Regions from separate parts of the Pseudomonas sp. GW821-FHT01D09 genome, predicted to be linked through region 1. Evidence: predicted binding sites of a transcription regulator. Region 1 holds the regulator's gene; each other region holds the start of a gene.

Region 1 (5,749 bases):
CTGGGATGACGTGACCCCCATCGACATGATCGGCCTGGAAGTCGGCTACCGCCTGATCCCCCTGGTGGATCGCAACCAGGGCGGCCAGTTGCTGGCGCGGATCAAGGGCGTGCGCAAGAAACTGTCCCAGGACCTGGGTTTTTTGATGCCCACCGTCCACATCCGCGACAACCTCGACCTGGCCCCCAGCGCCTACCGCCTGACGCTGATGGGCGTGACCCTGGCCGAAGCCGAGATCTACCCCGACCGCGAACTGGCGATCAACCCCGGCCAGGTATTCGGCACCCTCAGCGGCATAACCGCCAAAGATCCGGCTTTTGGCCTGGACGCGGTGTGGATCGAAGTCAGCCAGCGCAGTCAGGCGCAGTCCCTGGGCTACACCGTGGTTGACGCCAGCACCGTGGTCGCCACGCACCTCAACCAGATTCTGTACAAGCATTCCCACGAGCTGATTGGCCACGAAGAAGTCCAGCAACTTATGCAATTGCTGGCCAAAGCCTCGCCTAAACTGGCTGAAGAGCTGGTGCCGGGGGTGTTGTCGCTGTCGCAGCTGCTCAAGGTGCTGCAGGCGCTGCTGGCCGAACAGGTGCCGGTACGGGACATTCGCAGCATTGCCGAGGCTATCGCCAACAATGCCGCCAAGAGTCAAGATACTGCCGCGCTGGTGGCGGCGGTGCGCGTCGGTTTGTCGCGTGCCATCGTCCAAAGCATTGTAGGGCTTGACTCCGAGCTGCCTGTGATCACCTTGGAACCCAGGTTGGAACAAATATTGCTCAATAGTATCCAGAAGGCCGGGCAGGGCCAGGAAGAGGGCGTCCTGCTGGAGCCAAGCATGGCTGAAAAGTTGCAGCGTTCGTTGATCGACGCCGCACAGCGCCAGGAAATGCAGGGCCAACCGGTGATTCTGCTGGTGGCAGGCCCGGTCCGCGCGATGTTGTCGCGCTTTGGACGCCTGGCAGTACCGAATTTGCACGTTTTGGCTTACCAGGAAATTCCTGACAATAAGCAAGTGACTATCGTCGCGACAGTAGGGCCCAACGGCTGAGGTAGTGGGTTATGCAAGTAAAGCGTTTTTTCGCCGCCGATATGCGTCAGGCCATGAAGCTGGTTCGTGATGAGCTGGGCGCCGACGCAGCGATTATCGGTAACCGTCGCATTGCCGGCGGTGTCGAGCTGACGGCTGCCCTGGATTACAAACCCCAGGCCTTGGCGCCGCGCGTGCCGAACATGGAACTCGAAGACGAGTTGCGCAAGACCGCCTCGCGTATTGTCTCGGCCCAGGCCGAGCTGAGCATGCGCGGCGACAGCGATGCGAGCACCAACCGCCAATTGTTTGCCGGCCTGCCGCTGACCGCGGCCGAGCCACTGGTAGAACCGACCTTCGTCGAGCCGCCACGTCCCGCCGCGCCAGCACCGGCTGCTGCGGTCGACCAGCGCGTGTTCGACTCGATGCGTTTTGAACTCAATGGCCTGCGTGAACTACTGGAAGTGCAGTTGGGCTCGCTGGCCTGGAACCAGTTGCAGGGCAGCAAGCCGCAACAGGCCAACCTCTGGCGTCGCCTGCAACGCATCGGCCTGTCCGGCCCGTTGTCGCGCGACCTGCTGGAACTGACCACCGGCATCGAAGAACCCCGCCAGGCCTGGCGCATGCTGCTGGCCCACCTGGCACGGATGATCCAGACCCCGGAAATCGAGCCCCTTGAAGAAGGTGGCGTGATTGCCATGGTCGGCCCTGCCGGCATGGGCAAGACCACCACCCTGGCCAAGCTGGCTGCCCGTTATGTGCTCAAGTACGGCGCCCACAACATTGCCCTGGTGAGCATGGACAGCTACCGCATCGGTGCCCAGGAGCAGCTCAAGACCCTGGGCCGGATCCTCAATGTGCCGGTGACCCATGTCGACCCGGGCCAGTCCCTGGCCAACGCCCTCGACCCGCTGCTGCGCAAGCGCGTGGTGCTGATCGATACCGCCGGCCTGCAAGCCAGCGACCCGGCACTGCGCATGCAACTGGAAAGCCTGGCCGGGCGCGGGATCAGGTCGAAGAATTACCTGGTACTTGCAACCACCAGCCAAAAACAGGTGCTGACGGCTGCGTACCATAGCTACAAACGTTGTGGGCTGGCCGGCTGCATCCTGACTAAGCTGGATGAAACGGCAAGCCTGGGCGAAGTGTTGAGCCTGGCTATCAGCCATGAACTACCGGTCGCCTACCTGACCGACGGGCCGCGGATCCCGGATGACTTGCATCTGCCGCGCCGTCATCAGTTGGTCAGCCGTGCGGTCAGTGTGCAAATGCAGGATGAACCCAGTGAAGAGGCGATGGCGGATATGTTCGCCGACCTCTATCACAACCCAGCCAAGCGGGTCGGCTGAAGGCAACATGCAACACAGTGCAATGTACCTACATCGAGGGTCTGCTACCGCGGCCACCCTATGTAGCCTGCGGCTAAGCAAGACAAGGTAAAGAAAGAACATGGGCAGCATGCATCCCGTACAGGTGATCGCGGTGACCGGCGGCAAAGGTGGCGTCGGGAAAACTAACGTGTCAGTGAATTTGTCCCTGGCTCTGGCAGAGCTTGGCCGCCGCGTCATGCTGCTGGATGCCGACCTGGGCCTGGCGAACGTTGACGTTCTGCTGGGACTGACGCCCAAACATACCCTGGCCGATGTCATTGAGGGCCGCTGTGAGCTGCGCGATGTGCTGTTGCAGGGGCCGGGGGGGATTCGTATCGTCCCGGCCGCCTCCGGCACCCAGAGCATGGTGCACCTGAGCCCGGCGCAGCATGCCGGCCTGATCCAGGCCTTCAGCGATATCGGCGACAACCTCGACGTGCTGGTGATCGACACCGCCGCCGGGATTGGCGAGTCGGTGGTCAGCTTCGTGCGCGCGGCGCAAGAAGTGTTGCTGGTGGTCTGCGACGAACCCACCTCGATCACCGACGCCTATGCTCTAATCAAACTGCTCAACCGCGACTACGGCATGAACCGCTTCCGCGTGCTGGCCAACATGGCCCAGAGCCCACAGGAAGGGCGCAACCTGTTCGCCAAGTTGACCAAGGTCACAGATCGCTTCCTCGATGTGGCCTTACAATACGTCGGTGCAGTTCCCTATGACGAGTGTGTGCGCAAGGCTGTGCAAAAGCAGCGTGCAGTCTATGAAGCGTTCCCTCGTTCGAAATGCGCGTTGGCGTTCAAGGCAATTGCTCAGAAGGTCGATACCTGGCCACTGCCCGCCAATCCCCGGGGGCATCTGGAGTTTTTCGTCGAGCGATTGGTGCATCAGACGAGTGCAGGACCGGTGCTATGACAGCCAGCGGCTATAACCTTTACAAGAAATCGGCGCGTGACAGCCAGGGCGAATTGATCGAGCGCTATGCGCCCCTGGTCAAGCGCATTGCCTACCACCTGCTGGCACGCCTGCCCGCCAGTGTCCAGGTCGAAGACCTGATCCAGGCCGGCATGATCGGCCTGCTTGAAGTGTCGACCAAGTACGACGCGAGCAAGGGTGCGAGTTTCGAGACGTATGCGGGTATCCGTATCCGTGGCGCGATGCTCGATGAAGTGCGTAAAGGTGATTGGGCGCCGCGTTCGGTCCACCGCAATACCCGGATGGTGAGTGACGCAATTCGCTCAATTGAAGCAAAAACCGGTCGCGACGCTAAAGATCACGAAGTTGCGGCCGAACTCCAATTGAGTCTCGATGATTATTACGGGATTTTGAACGATACCTTGGGCAGCCGCCTGTTCAGTTTCGACGACCTGCTACAGGACGGCGAGCATGAAGGGCTGCATGAGGACGGCGCGAGCGCTTACCAGGAGCCTTCCCGCGACCTGGAAGATGAACGCTTCCAGGGCGCCCTGGCGGACGCGATTGCCAATTTGCCGGAGCGTGAGCGGCTGGTGTTGGCGCTGTACTACGATGAGGAGCTGAACCTCAAGGAAATCGGTGAGGTCCTGGGGGTCAGCGAATCGCGGGTCAGCCAGCTTCATAGCCAATGCGCGGCCCGCTTGCGGGGGCGTTTGGGAGAGTGGCGAGCGCGCTGACAGGCAGTGTGGGGACAATGTGGGTGATAACCGTCAGGGCGCAAGCCGGGCGGAAACGGCTCGTGGTGTGCCCCAGCAGTCCTTTTTGTGTAATGCCTGTTGAATGATATGGCGCGCCCAGGTGCTGGACGCGTTTAAGACTGCTTGGAGGTCGAATTGGACAAGAACATGAAAATCCTCATCGTTGATGACTTCTCAACGATGCGGCGGATCATAAAAAACCTGTTGCGTGACCTTGGGTTCACTAACACGGTCGAGGCGGATGACGGCATTACGGCGATTCCGATCCTCAACAGCGGGAGCATCGACTTTCTGGTAACCGACTGGAACATGCCTGGCATGACCGGTATCGATCTGCTGCGCCATGTGCGCGCCGATGAAAAACTGCGCAACCTTCCGGTGTTGATGGTGACCGCCGAAGCCAAGCGTGAACAGATCATTGAAGCCGCCCAGGCTGGGGTCAACGGTTACGTGGTCAAGCCATTCACTGCATTGGCCTTGAAAGAGAAGATCGAAAAGATCTTTGAACGCATCCACGGCTGATGTCGTCACGGGGGAGCTATGGAGCATAAAGAAACATCACAGGGAGACTTTGAGTCGACTCTGAAAAAACACGCTCACCAGTTGGTCGAGTGCCTTGAAAAAGGCCAGTTCGGCGACGCGGTGCAGTTGATCCATGAGCTCAACCAGACCCGCGATCGCGGCCTGTACCAGGAAGTGGGCAAGCTCACCCGTGAGTTGCACAGTGCGATTGTCAACTTCCAGATCGACCCGCACATGCCCCAGGCCGAGGAAATCTCGCAGATCACCGATGCCACCGAACGCCTGTCCTATGTGGTCAGGCTGACTGAGGCGGCAGCCAATCGCACCATGGACCTGGTGGAAAACGCCACGCCCCTGGTGAACGGCATGGCCAACGAGGCCAAGGCCTTGAGCGCTGACTGGGGCCGTTTCATGCGGCGCGAAGTGGGTGCTGAAGAGTTTCGCGAGCTGGCGCGTCGGGTTGAAGGCTTTTTGGCCCGCAGCGAGCAGGAAAACCGCACGGTTTCCAGCAACCTCAATGACATTCTGCTGGCCCAGGATTACCAGGACCTCACTGGCCAGGTGATCAAGCGCGTGACCCTGCTGGTCACCGAAGTGGAAAGCAACCTGCTCAAACTGGTGCTGATGGCCGGTCAGGTCGACCGTTTTGCCGGTATCGAACACGACCGCGAAGCGATCCTCTCGGAAAAAGATCCACAAAAACACCTCGCCAAGGGTGAAGGTCCGCAGATTCATGCCGATAAACGTGAAGACGTTATGTCAGGTCAAGATGACGTAGACGATTTGCTGTCCAGTTTAGGCTTCTAAGGAGCACGCAATATGAGCTTCGGCGCCGATGAAGAAATCCTTCAGGATTTCCTTGTAGAGGCCGGCGAAATTCTAGAGCAGTTGTCCGAGCAACTGGTCGAGCTGGAAAGCCGACCGGATGATGCGAACCTGCTCAATGCAATTTTTCGCGGTTTTCACACTGTAAAAGGGGGCGCCGGCTTCCTCCAGCTCCATGAGCTGGTGGAGTGCTGCCACATCGCCGAAAACGTGTTCGACATCCTGCGCAAGGGTGAGCGGCACGTTGATTCGGAATTGATGGACGTGATCCTTGAAGCCCTGGACGCGGTCAACGGCATGTTCAATGAAGTGCGCGAACGTGCACCGATTACTGCCG
Region 2 (5,749 bases), on a different contig from region 1:
GTCGCTGCTGGCCTGGAAGTGGAACATCACCAGTACGGCCAAGGCCAGGGCGTTCAGGATCAGAAGTGTGCTGTTCATGGGTGTTTCCCCGTGTTCACGTGCAGGACCGTTTTATAAGCATAAAGAGTGCAGTCATCGTGCCAGCGGTTAATTTGAAAAATATCATTGTAAATCAATGATATAAATTGATCTCAAACGTATGGCTCGTTGCAATATGCAATGATGGCATTTCGCATCAATGCATTTTGCACGATGACGTGGGTGGGCCCGTGGGCCCAGGTTTATCGCTGGCGGGGCGGGATGAAGGCTTACGCCTAAAAAGCTGACGGACGACATGACAAAACTCACCTTGGCCGTTAACATGCACGCCGTCTGTCGCAACGCCATCTGGCCGTGCGCCTGTCATTAGTCCCAGTAGCTCAATTGGATAGAGCATCCCCCTCCTAAGGGGAAGGTTGGCCGTTCGAACCGGCCCTGGGACACCATTTGCAGTCTCGCCGCCCACCCGGCCGAGACGCTGAAAAACCCCGCTCAGCCTGCGCTGGCGGGGTTTTTTTATGGGTGGCTGCTTTCTTGGCCGTTTGGCCAGTGCCTTCAGCCCGGCTGGCGAGATATATTGTCACAACCTTGTACCGCGCCTTCTGCCTGAGTGCGTCTGACAGGTAACGCAACGGCGAAGGAACTGTTGGCGGTCGAGTTCATCGAAGGCTGCATGCTTGAACGTTACCGGATCCAAATGCTTCTGGGCGCCTGTGTCGTCAGGTGCCTGGGTTTAACGATGCTTCGCCCTCGGTCTATTGTGTCAATAGCCTGAAACCCACTGCAAGGAGCCGCTCGGACCGCCGATGCGCCAGATCTGGAAATCTTTTCGAGCCCTTTATTTCGCCTCCTTGATGATGCTGATCGGCTCCGGCCTGCTCAGTACTTACCTGGCCTTGCGCCTGGCAGCGGATAACGTCGACAGCCTGTGGGTCGGCGCGTTGATGGCGGCCAACTATTTTGGCCTGGTGCTGGGGGGCAAGATCGGGCATCGCCTGATTGCCCGGGTCGGGCATATCCGGGCCTATGCCACCTGTGCCGGGATTGTCGGTGCGGCGGTGCTGGGCCATGGCCTGGTGGATTGGCTGCCGGCCTGGATCGTGCTGCGGATCATCGTCGGCCTCGGCATGATGTGCCAGTACATGGTCATCGAGAGCTGGCTCAACGAGCAGGCGGATGCCAAGCAGCGCGGCGTGGTGTTCAGTGGTTATATGATCGCCTCCTACCTGGGCCTGGTGCTGGGCCAGTTGATTCTGGTCATGCACCCCCAATTGGGGCTTGAGCTGCTGATGCTGGTGGCGCTGTGTTTTGCCCTGTGCCTGGTGCCGGTGGCCATGACCCGGCGTATTCACCCGGCGCCCTTGCACCCGGCGCCGATGGAACCGCGTTTTTTTATCAAACGTGTGCCACAGTCCTTGAGTACGGTCTTGGGGGCCGGCCTGATCGTCGGCTCCTTCTATGGCCTGGCGCCGCTGTATGCGGCCCAGCAGGGGTTGAGCACCGAGCAGGTCGGCCTGTTCATGGGTAGCTGTATTTTTGCCGGCCTGTTGGTGCAATGGCCGCTGGGCTGGCTGTCGGATCGCTATGACCGGGCCTTGTTGATTCGCTGCTTCGCCCTGTGCCTGGCGGTGGCGGCATTGCCGCTGGCGATCATGACCCAGGTGCCGTTGGAAGTGCTGTTTGTCGCCGGTTTTCTGTGCTCGCTGGTGCAGTTCTGCCTCTACCCGCTGGCCGTGGCGTTTTCCAACGACCATGTCGAAGGTGATCGCCGGGTATCGCTCACCGCGATGCTGCTGGTGACCTACGGGGTGGGCGCGAGTATCGGGCCGTTGCTGGCGGGGGTGGTCATGAAGCTGTTTGGCAACCAGATGCTCTATGCGTTCTTCAGCTTGTGTGCCTTGATCCTGGTCTGGCGCATTCGCCCCAAGGCGGTGACCAACCTGCATCAGGTGGACGATGCGCCGCTGCAGCACGTAGCGATGCCCGACAGCATGTCCAGCTCGCCCTTGGTGGCAGCCCTCGATCCGCGTGTGGATGAGCAGGTGGTCCAGGACCAGATGCAAACCGCTGCGCCAGAGCCAGGGCCCGAGGCAGAACCGGAGGTAGAGCCGCAACCTGAGCCTGACCCGGCGGAGCATCCCGACCCGGATGAGCACCCGCATGACTTGAGTCGGGCCCGTCCCTGAAACAAAAAACGGGCAGTTCCCAAAGGAGCTGCCCGTTTTTTTGTGCCTGTGGTTCGGCGTTTACAGGTCGTCGTCTTTATCGAACCGTCGCGCCTCGCGCTGCAGTTGGTAGACAAAGCGCTCGACCTGGCGCTGCACCAGGCCGCTCATATTGTGGAAGCGCACACCGGCAAAGGTTGTGTTGATCCTTTCTTCAACGTGCAGGTAACGCAACTCCACCGCAGTGGTCATGCTGCCAAAGGGCAGGGCGGCAATAAAACGGTCGTAGACCTGGCCCAGTTGCAGGCGCTCGGAGATGTCCCCGTCAAAGCGCAGCTTGCAGCCGGTGGCGGAGATATCCAGCAACTGACCGCTGATAGGCGTCTTGAGTTTCTCGCCGCCCAATTCGATATTCACCAGTTGCGCCAGTTTCAAGGCTGCGCGAAAGGCATTGCGGCGCTGATGGTAGACCACTTCTTCAGGCAGGCTGCCTTTGTAGATACGGTGGCCGTCCTGTGTGCCGATTGTCAGGCTGCCATTACTGTCCCAGGCCACGCGCACGCCTTCGTGAAAGCCTTCGATGCGAAAGGCTTCGCCATTTTCCAGGTAGCGTTCACCGTCGGGCGGGATCATCTCGTCCAGGCTCAGGGTCTTGCTGTCCTTGTCGACCTCCACCAGGTAGCTCTGGAAGCGCTGGTTGCGTTCGTGAAAGGTGATGATCAGCGGGTCGTGGCTCTCTTGCAGCAGCCGCAGGGTGCTGGCAATTTCCAGAGGGGTGGTGAGGACCTTGGGTGGCTGCGGAGCATCTACCGCGCTAAGGGTGTTGAACACGGTTCTTCCATCTCCAGACAAAATACGACTACACGCAAGAACCGGCATTTTGCCAGTATGTGGCGCGCCTTGATAGGGCGCCCGATAAACCGGCGTCAGGCTTGGCTGAGGGTGCTGGGCTTGACCAGTCGCGAGGTGGAGCCCTGGGCGTTATACAGTGCTGGAGGTTCGCCGCCATGCAGGATGCGCAACTGGTTGGCGGTGGTAGCTTGCTGCAGTTGGATCGACTGGCCATTGAGCACATTGGCTTGCTGGCAGTTGATCAACAACTCATTGAGTGCTTTGCTCTGGGCCAGCAACTGGTCGCCGACCGACGAATGGCTGGCCAACTGTTCCAGGCCGCTGTGGTCAGCGGGCAGGCCCAGGCTGAGCAGGATCTGGCTGCGTTTCTGGCCGTGTTGTTCAAGCAGGATGATCAGCGATTGCTTGCGTGCCAGGATGTCTTCCAGCAGGCGCATGTCGCGACCGCACAGGGCCACGAATTCGTCTTGAAGCAGCTCCAGCAGGTGTTGCGCGGGAGCCAGGTCTTCAGTGATCAGTTGCAGCAGATTTTCGTCGTGCATGGCTGGCCTTGGGGTTTAAGCGTCCAAAAGCCCGGCGCAGGCCTGTGCCTAGCGCTCGGCTTTGATGATTTTGCCGGCTAAACGGTCGTTGTCGATCTGATAGCTGCCATCGGCAATCGCCTGTTTCAACTCGGCCACGCGGGCTTTATTGACAATCGGCTGATCGCGCAGCGAGTCAGTGATCTTCTGCAACTGTTGAGCCTCGTTGCTCAAATGGACCGATTCGCCACTTTGCGTCGAAACGGTTTGTTCTGCCTTGGCAGGCACTGCCGGTGCCTTGGCTTCAACGCTGTCCTTGGCCGCGTTGGTACGCGTGCTGCCGGGCGTTGCCTGGGCGTTATTCAATCGGCTGAAATCAATGACCATGTTAAAAAACCTCTGGGTATTTGGACGCTTGCCATGTTTTCGGCCATACCCGGACAAACTTTAGGCGCGATCGACAATAAACCTATGCCTCGCAATATCGTGCGCACAGTGTAGGAAAAGCCAGCGTCCCACGCCAGTAATCTATAACGCCACCTCCACTTGGCCAGGGGCCGTGACACGGGCCTTGATCACCCGCTTGGAGTTGAGGTTCTTGACGCGGATCTGTTCGCTCATCCCGCCATTGGCCAGGGCCTCCCCCGGCATTTTCACGTTCAGGCCGCCACTGCTGGCGGAGATCACCACCTGGTCGCCCTTGCGCACCACTTCTGCCTGTTCCAGGTGAACCAGGGTAATCACCTGGTCGCTGACCATTGGTCGGGTTAATTTCTGCCCAATGGCCTGATCCACAGAGGTGAGGTAGCCCTGGCTGATCTGGCTGATGTCGCGTTCGCGCATGGCCACGTCTTCAAAACCGATGATGCCGGTGCGCTTGAGTGGGCGGGTAACGGTCACCACTTCGCGGAACAATCGCACCTGGGCCGGCACGAACACGGTCCAGGGCGAGCTGCCGTCGCAGCGTACGCGCACGGTCACGCGGCCAATGGGCTGGGCGGGGCTTTCCAGTGAGCCTGTCAATTCCTTGTCGCACATGGGCATGCGCAAACGCGGGTCCAATGGGTTGACTTGGATCTCATAACGCCCCGGTGTCTGTGTGGTTGCCAGATAATCTTCTACAGTGAACTCAAGAAAGCCTTGAGTGACGCCGATAAGCAGATCAGGCAAGGTGACATTGTCGGCACGGGCCTGGTGGCCTGCGCCCAAGGCAAGCAACGCCATCCAGGCACAGAGCGATCTGCGGTACTGGGGCGAGCCAAGGCGTCGGAAAACTGTCGTTTTGATGTTCATAGCCAATAAAAAGCAAGGCTCGTGCCGTTTTGTGTTGGGTGCGCGTCGTACCCGTAAGTTTTGTAGCGTAGGAGTCTGGGCATGGCAGGTGTAATGGATTCAGTGAACCAGCGCACGCAGCTGGTAGGGCAGAATCGCCTGGAGTTGTTGCTGTTTCGACTCGATGGCAAGCAGCTATATGGCATCAACGTTTTCAAGGTACGGGAGGTGCTGCAATGTCCCAAACTCACCATAATGCCCAAGTCCAACCCCGTGGTGTGTGGTGTGGCCAACATTCGTGGCTCGACGATTCCGATTCTTGACCTGGCGATGGCCACCGGTACTTCCGGCCTGCAGGATCGCGAGAGCCCGTTTGTGATCATCACCGAATACAACACCAAGACCCAGGGGTTCCTGGTGCGCTCGGTGGAACGTATCGTCAACATGAACTGGGAAGAGATCCATCCGCCGCCCAAGGGCACCGGGCGCGATCACTACCTCACGGCAGTGACCCGGGTCGATAACCAGTTGGTGGAAATCATCGACGTCGAGAAGATCCTCGCGGAAGTAGCGCCGACGTCGGAACATATTTCGGTGGGTGTGGTCGATGAGCAGACCCAGCAAAAAGCCCTGACCCTGCGGGTGCTGACGGTGGATGACTCGTCGGTGGCGCGCAAGCAGGTGTCCCGTTGCCTGCAGACGGTGGGCGTCGAAGTAGTGGCGCTCAATGATGGCCGCCAGGCGCTGGACTATCTGCGCAAGCTGGTGGACGAAGGCAAGAAGCCGGAAGAAGAATTCCTGATGATGATTTCCGACATCGAGATGCCGGAAATGGACGGTTACACGCTTACGGCCGAGATACGCAGCGATCCACGCATGCAAAAATTACATATAGTCCTG
Region 3 (5,749 bases), on a different contig from region 1:
ATGGCCGCGCCCAGCAGCAGGCTGCCCACGGCGCCGAGACTCAGGCTCAGGAGGACGGCCTGGGTGCCGAGGCGGGTGACCTGTCGCCCTTGGCGCACCTCGCCGGCACGGGTCCATTGCCACCAACCGTAGACTTGCAGGCCGGCGTAGACCACTTGCAGCAGCATGTCCGAATACAGCTTCACCTCGAAGAACACCCAGGTGTACAGCAACACCATGACCAGGCCGATCGGCCAGCACCACGGGTTCTGCTTGACCGTCAGCCAGACGGCAATCACCCCCAGCGCGGCGGCAAACAGTTCAAGCCCGGACATGGGATTCCTTGGAAGAGTCGAAGAGGAGGGCGATTGTACCCAACCTCCCGGGCAAAATGCAGAACCCGTGTAGGCGCTGGAGGCCAGCGCCTACACCGTGGGGGGTTAGACCTTGAACTGGCGCAGCAGGCCGTTGAGCTCTTCGCTCAAGTCCTTCAGGTGCACGCTGGCCACGCTCGATTGCTGGGCCGCCAGCGCAGTGCTGTGGGACAGGCCGGCGGCCTGGGTCACGTTCTGGTTGATGTCTTCCACCACGTGGGCCTGTTGCAGGGTGGCGCTGGCAATCGAGGCGTTGAGGCCGTTGAGGTTGCGCAGGGCCTGGCCGATGGCTGTCAGGCTGGCACCCGCCTGGCCGGCTTGTTCAATGGTCAGTTGCGAGGCCTGGTGGCTGTCGCTGATGACCTTGACCGCCGCTTCGGAATGCCCTTGCAGGCGTTCGATCATGCTCTGGATTTCGGCGGTGGATTTTTGCGTGCGCTGGGCCAGCAGGCGTACTTCGTCGGCAACCACGGCAAAACCGCGGCCCTGCTCGCCAGCGCGGGCCGCTTCGATGGCCGCGTTGAGGGCCAGCAGGTTGGTCTGGTCGGCAATGCTGCGGATCACCTCCAGCACCCCGCCAATCTGCGTGCTTTCGGTGGACAGGGTACGGATCACTTCCACGGCCTGGCTGATGGTGCCGGACAGTGCATCGATCTGTTGCAGGCTGCCGTCGATATTGACCTGGCCCTGTTCGGCCTGGGTCTGGGCATCGCGCATTTCGCTGGCGGCGTGTTCGGCATTCTTCGCCACGTCCTGCACGCCGTAGGTCACTTCATTGATGGCGGTGGCCACTAGCTCCATTTGCTGGGACTGCTGCTGGCTGCGGTCATGGGCCTGGCTGGCGTTGCTGCCCAGTTCGGCGGACGACTGGCCCAGGGCATTGGCGCACACCTGCAACTGGCTGACCACCTGGCGCAGCTTGGCGGTGAAGGTGTTGAAGTGCTGGGACAGTTGCGTGACTTCGTCCCGGCCGTGGGTGTCGAGGCTGCGGGTCAAGTCGCTTTCGCCGCTGGCGATATTGGCCATGGCGTGCACCGCTTCCTGTAGCGGGCGCACGATGCTGCGGGCAATCAGCACCACCAGCAGGGCCATGATCAGCGCAATGCCCAGGCCGACCAGCGAGGCTTCCCACACCTGGCCACGGAACTGGGCCTGTACGTCGTCCACGTAGATGCCGGAGCCAATGATCCAGCCCCAGGGCTCGAACAACTGGATATAGGAGGTCTTGGCCACCGGCGCATCCGCCCCGGGCTTCGGCCAGCGGTAGTTGACGACACCGCTGCCCTTGGCCTTGGCCAGGCTGACAAACTCGTTGAAGATCGCAAAGCCGTCCGGGTCGCGGATGGTCGAAAGGTTCTGCCCGTCGAGCTTGGGGTTGGCCGGGTGCATGATCATTACCGGCGTCAGGTCATTGATCCAGAAGTAGTCGTCCTGGTCATAGCGCAGGCCGCGCACCACACTCAGGGCTTGCTTCTGCGCCGCTTCGCGGGTCAGCACGCCGGTGGTCTCGAGGGTGTGATAAAAGTTCAGAATCCCGCTGGCGGTCTGCACCACATGCTGGGTCTGCTGGCTCTTGGCCTGGTAGAGATCGTCGTGGATCTGCTTGAGCATCAGCAACCCCAGGGTCAGCAACATCAACACGGCGACTATCAGGATCATCCACAGGCGTCGGCTGATCGACATATTGCGCAAACTATTCATAGTCTTGTCACTCCGCGTTCTTATAATTTTCGGTGTTGCATTGATCGGCCAGCGATAACGCGCAGCGAAATTCGGGCTTGTCTGATAGGCTTTCGGCCCGGAATCAAAAAACCTGAGTCCTGCCTGATTTTTCACAGAATTTTTGCAGTTCGGCCTTGATCCTGCGCGCAGCCTTGCAGCGTGCTCATCGTTAGTGAACACCTAGAAAATATCAACGAGGCATGCCGTCGCATGACCTTTTGGGGGAATAATGGATCTTTGGACTGCCTTTCAGGCATTGATACTTGGCATTGTCGAAGGGCTGACGGAGTTCTTGCCGATCTCCAGTACCGGGCACCAGATCATCGTCGCCGACTTGCTCGACTTCGGTGGCGAACGCGCCATGGCGTTCAACATCATCATTCAACTGGGCGCCATCCTGGCGGTGGTCTGGGAGTTCCGGCGCAAGATCCTCGACGTAGTGACCGGCCTGCCGACCCAGCGCAATGCCCAGCGCTTCACGGTCAACCTGCTGATCGCTTTCCTGCCGGCGGTGGTGCTGGGGGTGATTTTTGCCGACCTGATCCACGAATACCTGTTCAACCCGATCACCGTGGCCACCGCACTGGTGATCGGTGGCGTGATCATGTTGTGGGCCGAGCGCCGCGAGCATGAAGTCCATGCCGAAACGGTGGATGACATCACCTGGAAAGACGCCTTGAAAGTGGGTTTTGCCCAGTGCCTGGCGATGATCCCGGGCACTTCGCGTTCCGGCTCGACCATTATCGGCGGCCTGTTGTTCGGCCTGTCGCGCAAGACAGCCACCGAGTTCTCGTTCTTCCTGGCAATGCCAACCATGGTCGGCGCGGCGGTGTACTCGGGCTACAAGTACCGTGACCTGTTCCAGCCGGCGGATCTGCCGGTGTTTGCCGTCGGTTTTGTGGTCTCGTTCATCTTCGCGATGATTGCGGTGCGTGGCTTGCTCAAGTTCATCGCCAGCCACAGCTATGCGGTGTTTGCCTGGTACCGCATTGCGTTCGGTTTGCTGATCCTGGCCACCTGGCAGTTCGGCTGGATTGACTGGGCGGCGGCCAAGGCGTGATGACAATCCAACATCTGCGCTTGAAGGCTGTGGTGTTTGCACTGTTGTGTGCCGTGCCGTTGTTCGGCGCGGCCCTGCTGGCGTATCGCGGGGTGTCGTTGGTGCCGTTGGCGGCCTATGGCCTGGTCAGCGTGGTGACGTTTTGCCTGTACTGGAGCGACAAACGCAAGGCCCAGAGCGACAGCTGGCGCACCCCGGAGAAGATCCTGCATGCCCTGGAACTGGCCGGTGGCTGGCCGGGCGCCTTGCTCGCCCAGCAGGTGTTTCGCCACAAGACGCGCAAGGTGTCGTACCAGGTGGTGTTCTGGCTGATCGTGTTGCTGCACCAGGTGTTCTGGATCGATCAGTTGTTCCTTGGTGGGACGCTGCTGTCAGTCTTCTAGCCATGTGGGGCTTGAGAGCGAAGCTGCGCCCTTGTGGGAGCGAGCAAGCCCGCTCCCACAGGGGTATGTGCATGTCTCGATGATCAAGTTGTGTGCAAGACGACCTGGACTGGCTTACTCGTCCAGCCTCAACCCGATCTGCGTGCGCTTGGGCAGCTTGCTCACCACCAACTGGTGGGAACGCTGCAGCAAGCCGCGCAGTTCTTCGCCGCCCAGCGGGTAGGGCACCTGCATGATGATCCACTGCGCCCGCGCCAGGTACGGCGCCGGGTGGATGCCGGGGCGGTCCACGTGGCCGAGGAACAGTTCCTTGTCGACCTTGAACGCCAGGGAATCGCCCCGCAGGTTCTGCAAGGCGAACATCTTGTTGCCGGCAATGGAGAACACCCGCACGCCGCCCCACTTGTAATCCTCCCGGGCACCGGGCAAACCCAGGCAGAACCGGGCGACGTCGTCTTCGCTCATGATCCGGGTATTCATAGCCGTCGATCTCCGCAACTCTTGAAGGCATGGGCCAAAAAGTCGATCCAGGCACGCACGGCTGGGGATACGCCGCGTCGGTGTGGGTAGACCGCTTGCAGCCAGCCACCGGGCAATGACCATTCAGGCAGCAGTTGCACCAGTTGGCCGGTTTCCAGCTCCTGCTCGCAATACATCATCGGCAGCACGGTAAAGCCCAGGCCGGCGAGGGCGCTGGCCTTGCGTACGAGGAAGTCGTCGATACCCAGGCGTGCCTCCATTGCCAGGTCAGTGACATTGCCGACCGGGTCGAGCATGCGCAGGTGGACCAGACGGTCGGCCTCCAGTGCGCCGAGTATGGGCAGTTGCTTGAGGTCGGCCGGGGTTTCGATCCGGCGACCGCGCATAAACTCGGGGCTGGCGACCATGGCCGTCTGGGCCTGGCGCAGGCGGCGGGTTACCAGCAGCGGGTCTTCATCCCCCAGTTCGCGCACGCGCAAGGCCACGTCTACGCCCTCGGCCACCAGGTCTACGCGGCGATTGATCAGCATCATCTCCAGTTGCACCAACGGGTGGGCCGCGAGGAATTGCGCCACCACGGTCGGCAGGATTTCATGGGCCAGGCCCACCGGGCAACTGACCCGCAGGCGGCCCCGTGGCTCGCTGGACATGTTGACTACGGCTTCGTCGGCCATTTCCGCTTCCAGCAGCATCGCCTGGCAATGCCCCAGGTAACGTTCGCCGACGGCGGTCAGGGTCAGTTGCCGGGTGGTGCGCTGCAGCAGGCGAGCGCCGAGGCGCTCCTCCAGTTCGGCAATGCGCCGCGACAGCCGGGATTTGGGGATCCCCAGCAGCCGGCCAGCGGCCGCGAAGCCACCGGCTTCCACCACCTTGGCGAAATAGTAGAGGTCATTGAGGTCTTGCATGGTTGGCCTATTGTCCTGTCAGTGGGACGAACTATCGCATTTTAATTGGCTAATCGGCTATTGGAATGACCTGTAGGATTCTCTCCATCAGATCGCCCGGTGGCGATCCTCACTTGGAGATCCCACATGAAACTCTTGCATATCGATTCCAGCATCCTGGGCGACAACTCGGCCTCCCGCCAGTTGAGCCGCGAAGTGGTCAAGGCCTGGCAAGCGGCCGAGCCGGGTGTGGCAGTCACCTACCGCGACCTGGCCAGCGAAGGCATCAACCATTTTTCCGGGATTACCCTGGGCGCCCTGGGCACCGCCGCCGAGCTGCGTGATGCAGTGCAGAAGCACGAAGCCGACCTGAGCGCCTCGACCTTGGCCGAGTTCCTGGCCGCCGACGCGGTGGTCATCGCCGCGCCGATGTATAACTTCACCATCCCCACCCAGCTCAAGGCCTGGATCGACCGCATTGCCGTCGCCGGCCAGACCTTCCGCTACACCGAAGCCGGCTCGGAAGGCCTGTGCGGTAACAAGAAAGTCATCGTGGTCTCCACGGCTGGCGGCCTGCACGTAGGCCAGCCTTCCAGCGGCGCACACGAGGACTACCTGAAGTTGTTGCTGGGCTTCCTGGGCATCACTGATGTCGAGTTCGTCCGCGCCCATGGCCTGGCCTACGGTGACGAAGTGCGCAGCAAGGCGCTGAACGACGCCAATACCGTGATCAGCGAGCAGTTGTTCGTCGCAGCGTAAGCCCTGTGTAAAGATCGCCGCGACTTGCTGTCAATCTGATCCGAGACGCCTAGACTCTGTATTCTGCTGGCCTGAAAACCAGCGGGATACAGGGTTTTTTGTTTTGGG
Region 4 (5,749 bases), on a different contig from region 1:
ACGCTTGCAAAAACAGTTGGCCGATTACGATTTCGATCTCTAGCCAAGCGATCACACAGAAGCCTCCGCTCTGGAGGCTTTTCCTGCCTGTTGCTCCCTGCTTCCTAAACCAGGCCGTTACGCTGGGCGAGCTCGATCAGGTCCACCAGGGACCGGGCATTGAGCTTGAGCAACAAGCGCGTCTTGTAGGTGCTCACGGTTTTGTTGCTGAGGAACATGCCGTCGGCGATTTCCTTGTTGGTTTTCCCCTGGGCCAGTTGCTGCAACACCATCATCTCCCGGCCTGAGAGCCGCTCGACCATATCCGCTTCGCTGGTGTTGCCCTGGGTGGAACGCACCGAGTTGAGTGCCTGGTTGGGGAAGTAGCTGTAGCCAGACAGCACCGCCTTGATCGCGCTCAGCAACTCGGTGAGATCCTGCTGCTTGCACACATAGCCCGCTGCGCCCGCCTGCATGCAGCGCATGGAAAAGTGACCTGGCGCCTGTGACGTCAGCACCAACACCTTGAAAGGTTGCGCCTGCTTTGTGGAAGACAAGCGACAAATAACTTCCAAACCGTCAAGTTTGGGAATTCCAATATCCAGGATGACAATATCCGGCATATGCTCCCGCGCTAGTTGCAATGCGTCGACTCCGTTATCGGTCTCTGCAACGACCTCATAACCATGACGCTCCATTAGCATGCGTACAGCAAGGCGAATGACGGGATGATCATCCACGATCAGCACTTTATTCATGGGCAAGTCCAATTTCGCTGTTCGAATTATTCAGAACCCGCACAATAGCCTAGTCGTTTCCTCCTTGGCATAGCACTCCCCCCCAAGTAATAACAAGCAGAGACCCAACCCACAAAGTTATAAGAATAAGCCTACAAAAAAACGCCTATATGGATGTGTCGGTTATTGTTCAGCCTTTCAGAACTTTCCGTGGGCAAACATATTTTGATCAAAAAAAGCACCACCAACCCCGGAAAAGTAAACAGACCGCACGCTATCTTCAGGAAATGCCCCTTGCACGGGTTACACCCAGGGTGTGATGGCGCCGAAAAACCGCCTCCAAAAAAGTTCCCTTGGTGTAACAGCGACTAACAATACCTAGAATCATCTGACAGATATTTCTACAAATAAAATTGAACCCGTCATCTTTCCTACTCAATAAACGAATGATTTCAAACACAAACAATGCCGCACGCCTAAAACACCAACTTCCAGATACAAAAATCAAAAGCCAAAATAATAAACAGTAACAACCTCAAACTTCAGAAAAACATTAAACATTGATAAACGAAACCGGGCACCCTGAATTACAGGCAAAAAAAATGGCCCCTTTTCGAGGGGCCATTCTTTATGCGGCTTCAGGCACTTCAGAACAACTTGCGGCCCTTGTTGGCCGCAATGCGCATGCGCAGTGCGTTGAGTTTGATGAAGCCGGCGGCGTCGGCCTGGTTGTAGGCACCGCCATCCTCTTCAAAGGTCGCGATGTTGGCATCGAACAGCGACTCATCGGACTTGCGCCCGGTAACGATCACGTTGCCCTTGTACAGCTTCAGGCGCACAACACCGTTCACGTGGACCTGGGAAGCATCGATCATCTGTTGCAGCATCAGGCGCTCAGGGCTCCACCAGTAGCCGGTGTAGATCAGGCTGGCGTACTTGGGCATCAGCTCATCCTTGAGGTGAGCCACTTCGCGGTCCAGGGTGATGGACTCGATGGCGCGGTGAGCGCGCAGCATGATGGTGCCGCCCGGGGTTTCGTAGCAGCCACGGGACTTCATGCCCACGTAGCGGTTTTCCACGATGTCCAGGCGACCGATACCGTGTTCGCCACCGATACGGTTGAGGGTCGCCAGCACGGTGGCCGGGGTCATTTCGACACCATCCAGCGCGACGATGTCGCCGTTGCGGTAGGTCAGCTCCAGGTACTGCGGCTTGTCGGGAGCGTTCTCCGGGGAGACGGTCCACTTCCACATGTCTTCTTCGTGCTCGGTCCAGGTGTCTTCCAGCACGCCACCTTCATAGGAGATGTGCAGCAGGTTGGCGTCCATCGAGTACGGGGACTTTTTCTTACCGTGGCGTTCGATCGGGATGGCGTGCTTTTCAGCGTAATCCATCAGCTTTTCACGGGACAGCAGGTCCCATTCACGCCAGGGAGCAATCACTTTTACACCTGGCTTCAAGGCATAGGCACCCAGCTCGAAACGCACCTGGTCGTTGCCCTTGCCGGTGGCGCCATGGGAAATGGCGTCTGCGCCGGTTTCGTTGGCAATTTCGATCAGGCGCTTGGCAATCAGCGGACGTGCGATGGAAGTACCCAGCAGGTACTCGCCTTCGTAGACAGTGTTGGCGCGAAACATCGGGAAAACGAAATCGCGGACGAATTCTTCGCGCAGGTCGTCAATGTAGATCTCTTTGACGCCCATGGCTTGCGCCTTGGCTCGTGCAGGTTCGACCTCTTCGCCCTGACCCAGGTCAGCGGTAAAGGTCACCACTTCACAGTTATAAGTATCCTGCAGCCACTTGAGGATCACCGAAGTGTCCAGGCCGCCGGAATACGCGAGAACGACCTTGTTTACGTCGGCCATGCCATCACTCCACGGGGTTTTACGGAAAGGCGTCGATTCTACCGATCAAAACCGTGAAATTACAGGGGCGCGACAGCAAATGAAGATAAAGCGACAGATTATGTCGGGCGAGCGACGAATAGCCGCACCTAAGAGGTCGCCGCCGCATTCGCCGGGGCCGTGGCCTGGGGTGCCGGTTTCTCGGGAGCCGGCACGCGGTCGAGGTGGATATTCACCCGCCGGTTCTTCGCCCGGTTGGCTGGATTGGTATTGGGCACCAGGGGGTAACGTTCACCGTGGAAACGCAGCACGATCTGCGACTCGGGGATGCCGTTGGCCTTGAAGAAGTCCATCACGGCCAGGCCGCGGCGGCGGGACAGGTCGCGATTGGTCAGGCGATTGCCGCTGTTGTCCGAATGGCCGTCCAGTTCAATATGGTTGACGGTAGGGTCGGCCTTGATGAACTCAAGCATCACCATCAACTTGGCCTTGGCGGCCGGATCCAGGTCGATACCGCCGCCCGGAAAGCCGACTTCAGCCTGCTTGACCTGCTCGAAATTCATCGGCAGCAATTTCGCGGTACATAACTGGTAATCGCTGTAGGCCTTGTTGAAGCGCACCGGCAGCAAGCGGATTTCCGAATAGCCGCCATCCCGGGAATAGTGGCGCACGGTGGGGCTGCGGCCATCGAGCAAGCCATTGAACAGACGCCCGGCCTGGGCCTGGGAGCTGTTGAACAACACATCGCCGCTGCCTGCCCGCACGGCACCGAGGCTGATATCACCGCGCCCGGGCTGCCACGGCGCAGCCGCCGCCAATAGTGTTGCGGAGCCAACGCCCAGCGCACTGTTATAGGCTTTGAGACGGAATGTCGCCTGCTCGCCGGCCCGGCGCACGAACTCACCCGAGCCAAAATCGGTGATTGGCTGGCTCAAGCGGCACTCGAACTTGTCGCCTTCCACCTTCCACTCAATATTTTCCAGGCGCGTCTGGAACGTCAGGGCCATCGCGGGCAGGCTGGCGAACACGCTGAGCAGGGCTAGATATTGCTGGCGCACGGGAGGCTCCACTGGTTTCTACAACACAACAAGGCGTCATACATCGTTAAGGCATACCCAGGGATATCGGTCACGCCCTGCAAAACTTGATAGCGAGTGCCTGCAAGAGTCTTTTCCGGTAGCATTCCCACCAGATTGACCCGCCTGGAATCCCCAATGTCCGACCGCCTGACCCTGCTGCGTCCCGACGACTGGCATATTCATCTTCGCGATGGTGCTGCGTTGCCCCAAACCGTGGCCGATGTTGCGCGCACGTTTGGCCGCGCCATCATCATGCCTAACCTGGTACCTCCGGTACGCAATGCCGCAGAAGCCGACGCCTATCGCCAGCGCATCCTCGCTGCACGACCGGCCGGCAGCCGCTTTGAACCGTTGATGGTGCTCTACCTGACCGACCGCACCCAACCCGCCGAAATCCGCGCGGCCAAGGCCAGCGGTTTCGTGCATGCCGCCAAGCTGTACCCGGCCGGCGCCACGACCAACTCCGACTCCGGCGTGACCAGTATCGACAAGATCCTGCCCGCCATCGAAGCCATGGCCGAAGTGGGCATGCCGCTGCTGATCCACGGGGAAGTGACCCGGGGCGATGTCGATGTGTTCGACCGTGAGAAGATCTTTATCGACGAACACATGCGCCGTGTGGTCGAGCTGTTCCCGACCCTCAAGGTGGTGTTCGAGCACATCACCACCGCAGACGCCGTGCAGTTCGTCACCGAGGCTTCGGCCAACGTCGGCGCGACCATCACCGCGCATCACCTGCTGTACAACCGCAATCACATGTTGGTGGGCGGGATCCGGCCGCACTTCTATTGCCTGCCGATCCTCAAGCGCAACACCCACCAGGTGGCGTTGCTCGATGCCGCCACCAGTGGCAGCGCGAAATTCTTCCTCGGCACCGACTCGGCGCCCCACGCCCAGCATGCCAAGGAAGCGGCCTGTGGCTGTGCTGGCTGCTACACCGCCTATGCGGCGATCGAGCTGTACGCCGAAGCCTTCGAGGCGCGCAACGCCCTGGACAAACTCGAGGCCTTCGCCAGCCTCAATGGCCCGCGTTTCTACGGCCTGCCGGCGAATACCGACCGTATTACCCTGGTCCGTGAAGACTGGGCCGCCCCCACCAGCCTGCCATTTGGCGAGCTGACCGTTATCCCGCTGCGCGCCGGTGAAACACTGCGCTGGCGCCTGCTGGAGGAACACCCGTGAGTGAAGACCATTACGACGACGAACAGGAACACGGTGGCGGCGGTTCGCGCCACCCGATGGCCGAGCGCTTTCGCGGCTATCTGCCTGTCGTTATCGACGTAGAAACCGGCGGCTTCAATTGCGCCACCGATGCGCTGCTGGAAATTGCCGCGACTACCATCGGCATGGACGAACAGGGTTTTGTGTATCCCGAACACACCCATTTCTTCCGCGTCGAGCCGTTTGAAGGCGCCAATATCGAAGCCGCGGCCCTGGAGTTCACCGGGATCAAGCTCGACCATCCGTTGCGCATGGCCGTCAGCGAAGAAACGGCCTTGACCGACATCTTCCGTGGCGTACGCAAGGCCTTGAAGGCCAACGGCTGCAAACGCGCGATCCTGGTCGGGCACAACAGCAGCTTCGACCTGGGCTTCCTCAACGCCGCCGTGGCGCGCCTGGACATGAAGCGCAACCCGTTCCACCCATTCTCCAGCTTTGACACCGCCACCCTGGCTGGCCTGGCTTATGGCCAGACCGTACTGGCCAAGGCATGTCAGGCAGCCGGTATTGACTTCGACGGCCGTGAGGCCCACTCGGCTCGCTACGACACCGAGAAGACCGCCGACCTGTTCTGCGGCATCGTCAACCGCTGGAAACAGATGGGCGGCTGGGAAGACTTCAGCGACTGATTACATCGCTAAATCCCGCGCATAAAAAAACCGGCCCTCTCAGGCCGGTTTTTTTCACCGCGAACCTGGCTTACAGCTTGCCAGCGTTCTCGGTCAGGTAAGCCGCAACGCCTGCTGGCGAAGCGTTCATGCCTTTGTCGCCTTTTTTCCAGTTGGCCGGGCAGACTTCGCCGTGCTCTTCGTGGAATTGCAGAGCGTCGACCAGGCGGATCAGCTCTTCCATGTTACGGCCCAGCGGCAGGTCGTTGATGATCTGCGAG

Evidence for each region. The regulator FliA, encoded in region 1, starts transcription of late flagellar genes. The targets are predictions, from matches to a motif close to CTAAAGTTTNNNNNNNNNNNGCCGNTAA.
Region 2: the regulator FliA is predicted to act here: its motif matches at 4,001-4,028, upstream of flgM (flagellar biosynthesis anti-sigma factor FlgM).
Region 3: the regulator FliA is predicted to act here: its motif matches at 2,144-2,171, upstream of AC07W7_RS09080 (methyl-accepting chemotaxis protein).
Region 4: the regulator FliA is predicted to act here: its motif matches at 3,682-3,709, upstream of AC07W7_RS13525 (flagellar protein MotY).

The regions. Positions count from the first base shown of each region.
Region 1 is NZ_JBWKWY010000019.1:96,170-101,918, reverse strand. Features, by position in the region: gene flhA (flagellar biosynthesis protein FlhA) at 1-1,045, shown strand, start outside; gene flhF (flagellar biosynthesis GTPase FlhF) at 1,057-2,373, shown strand; gene fleN (flagellar synthesis regulator FleN) at 2,474-3,307, shown strand; gene fliA (RNA polymerase sigma factor FliA) at 3,304-4,044, shown strand; gene AC07W7_RS17670 (chemotaxis response regulator CheY) at 4,213-4,587, shown strand; gene AC07W7_RS17665 (protein phosphatase CheZ) at 4,606-5,394, shown strand; gene AC07W7_RS17660 (chemotaxis protein CheA) at 5,407-5,749, shown strand, end outside.
Region 2 is NZ_JBWKWY010000027.1:69,223-74,971, forward strand. Features, by position in the region: gene AC07W7_RS20660 (hypothetical protein) at 1-78, opposite strand, end outside; tRNA gene AC07W7_RS20665 (tRNA-Arg) at 409-485, shown strand; gene AC07W7_RS20670 (MFS transporter) at 846-2,225, shown strand; gene AC07W7_RS20675 (flagellar brake protein) at 2,286-3,035, opposite strand; gene AC07W7_RS20680 (flagella synthesis protein FlgN) at 3,131-3,598, opposite strand; gene flgM (flagellar biosynthesis anti-sigma factor FlgM) at 3,647-3,964, opposite strand; gene flgA (flagellar basal body P-ring formation chaperone FlgA) at 4,106-4,870, opposite strand; gene AC07W7_RS20695 (chemotaxis protein CheV) at 4,952-5,749, shown strand, end outside.
Region 3 is NZ_JBWKWY010000006.1:122,405-128,153, forward strand. Features, by position in the region: gene pnuC (nicotinamide riboside transporter PnuC) at 1-314, opposite strand, end outside; gene AC07W7_RS09080 (methyl-accepting chemotaxis protein) at 420-2,054, opposite strand; gene AC07W7_RS09085 (undecaprenyl-diphosphate phosphatase) at 2,305-3,135, shown strand; gene AC07W7_RS09090 (DUF1294 domain-containing protein) at 3,135-3,518, shown strand; gene AC07W7_RS09095 (MmcQ/YjbR family DNA-binding protein) at 3,633-3,983, opposite strand; gene AC07W7_RS09100 (LysR substrate-binding domain-containing protein) at 3,995-4,903, opposite strand; gene AC07W7_RS09105 (FMN-dependent NADH-azoreductase) at 5,030-5,641, shown strand.
Region 4 is NZ_JBWKWY010000012.1:54,531-60,279, forward strand. Features, by position in the region: gene AC07W7_RS13510 (PA3496 family putative envelope integrity protein) at 1-43, shown strand, start outside; gene AC07W7_RS13515 (response regulator transcription factor) at 105-737, opposite strand; gene AC07W7_RS13520 (argininosuccinate synthase) at 1,364-2,581, opposite strand; gene AC07W7_RS13525 (flagellar protein MotY) at 2,710-3,618, opposite strand; gene pyrC (dihydroorotase) at 3,775-4,821, shown strand; gene rnt (ribonuclease T) at 4,818-5,489, shown strand; gene AC07W7_RS13540 (peroxiredoxin) at 5,560-5,749, opposite strand, start outside.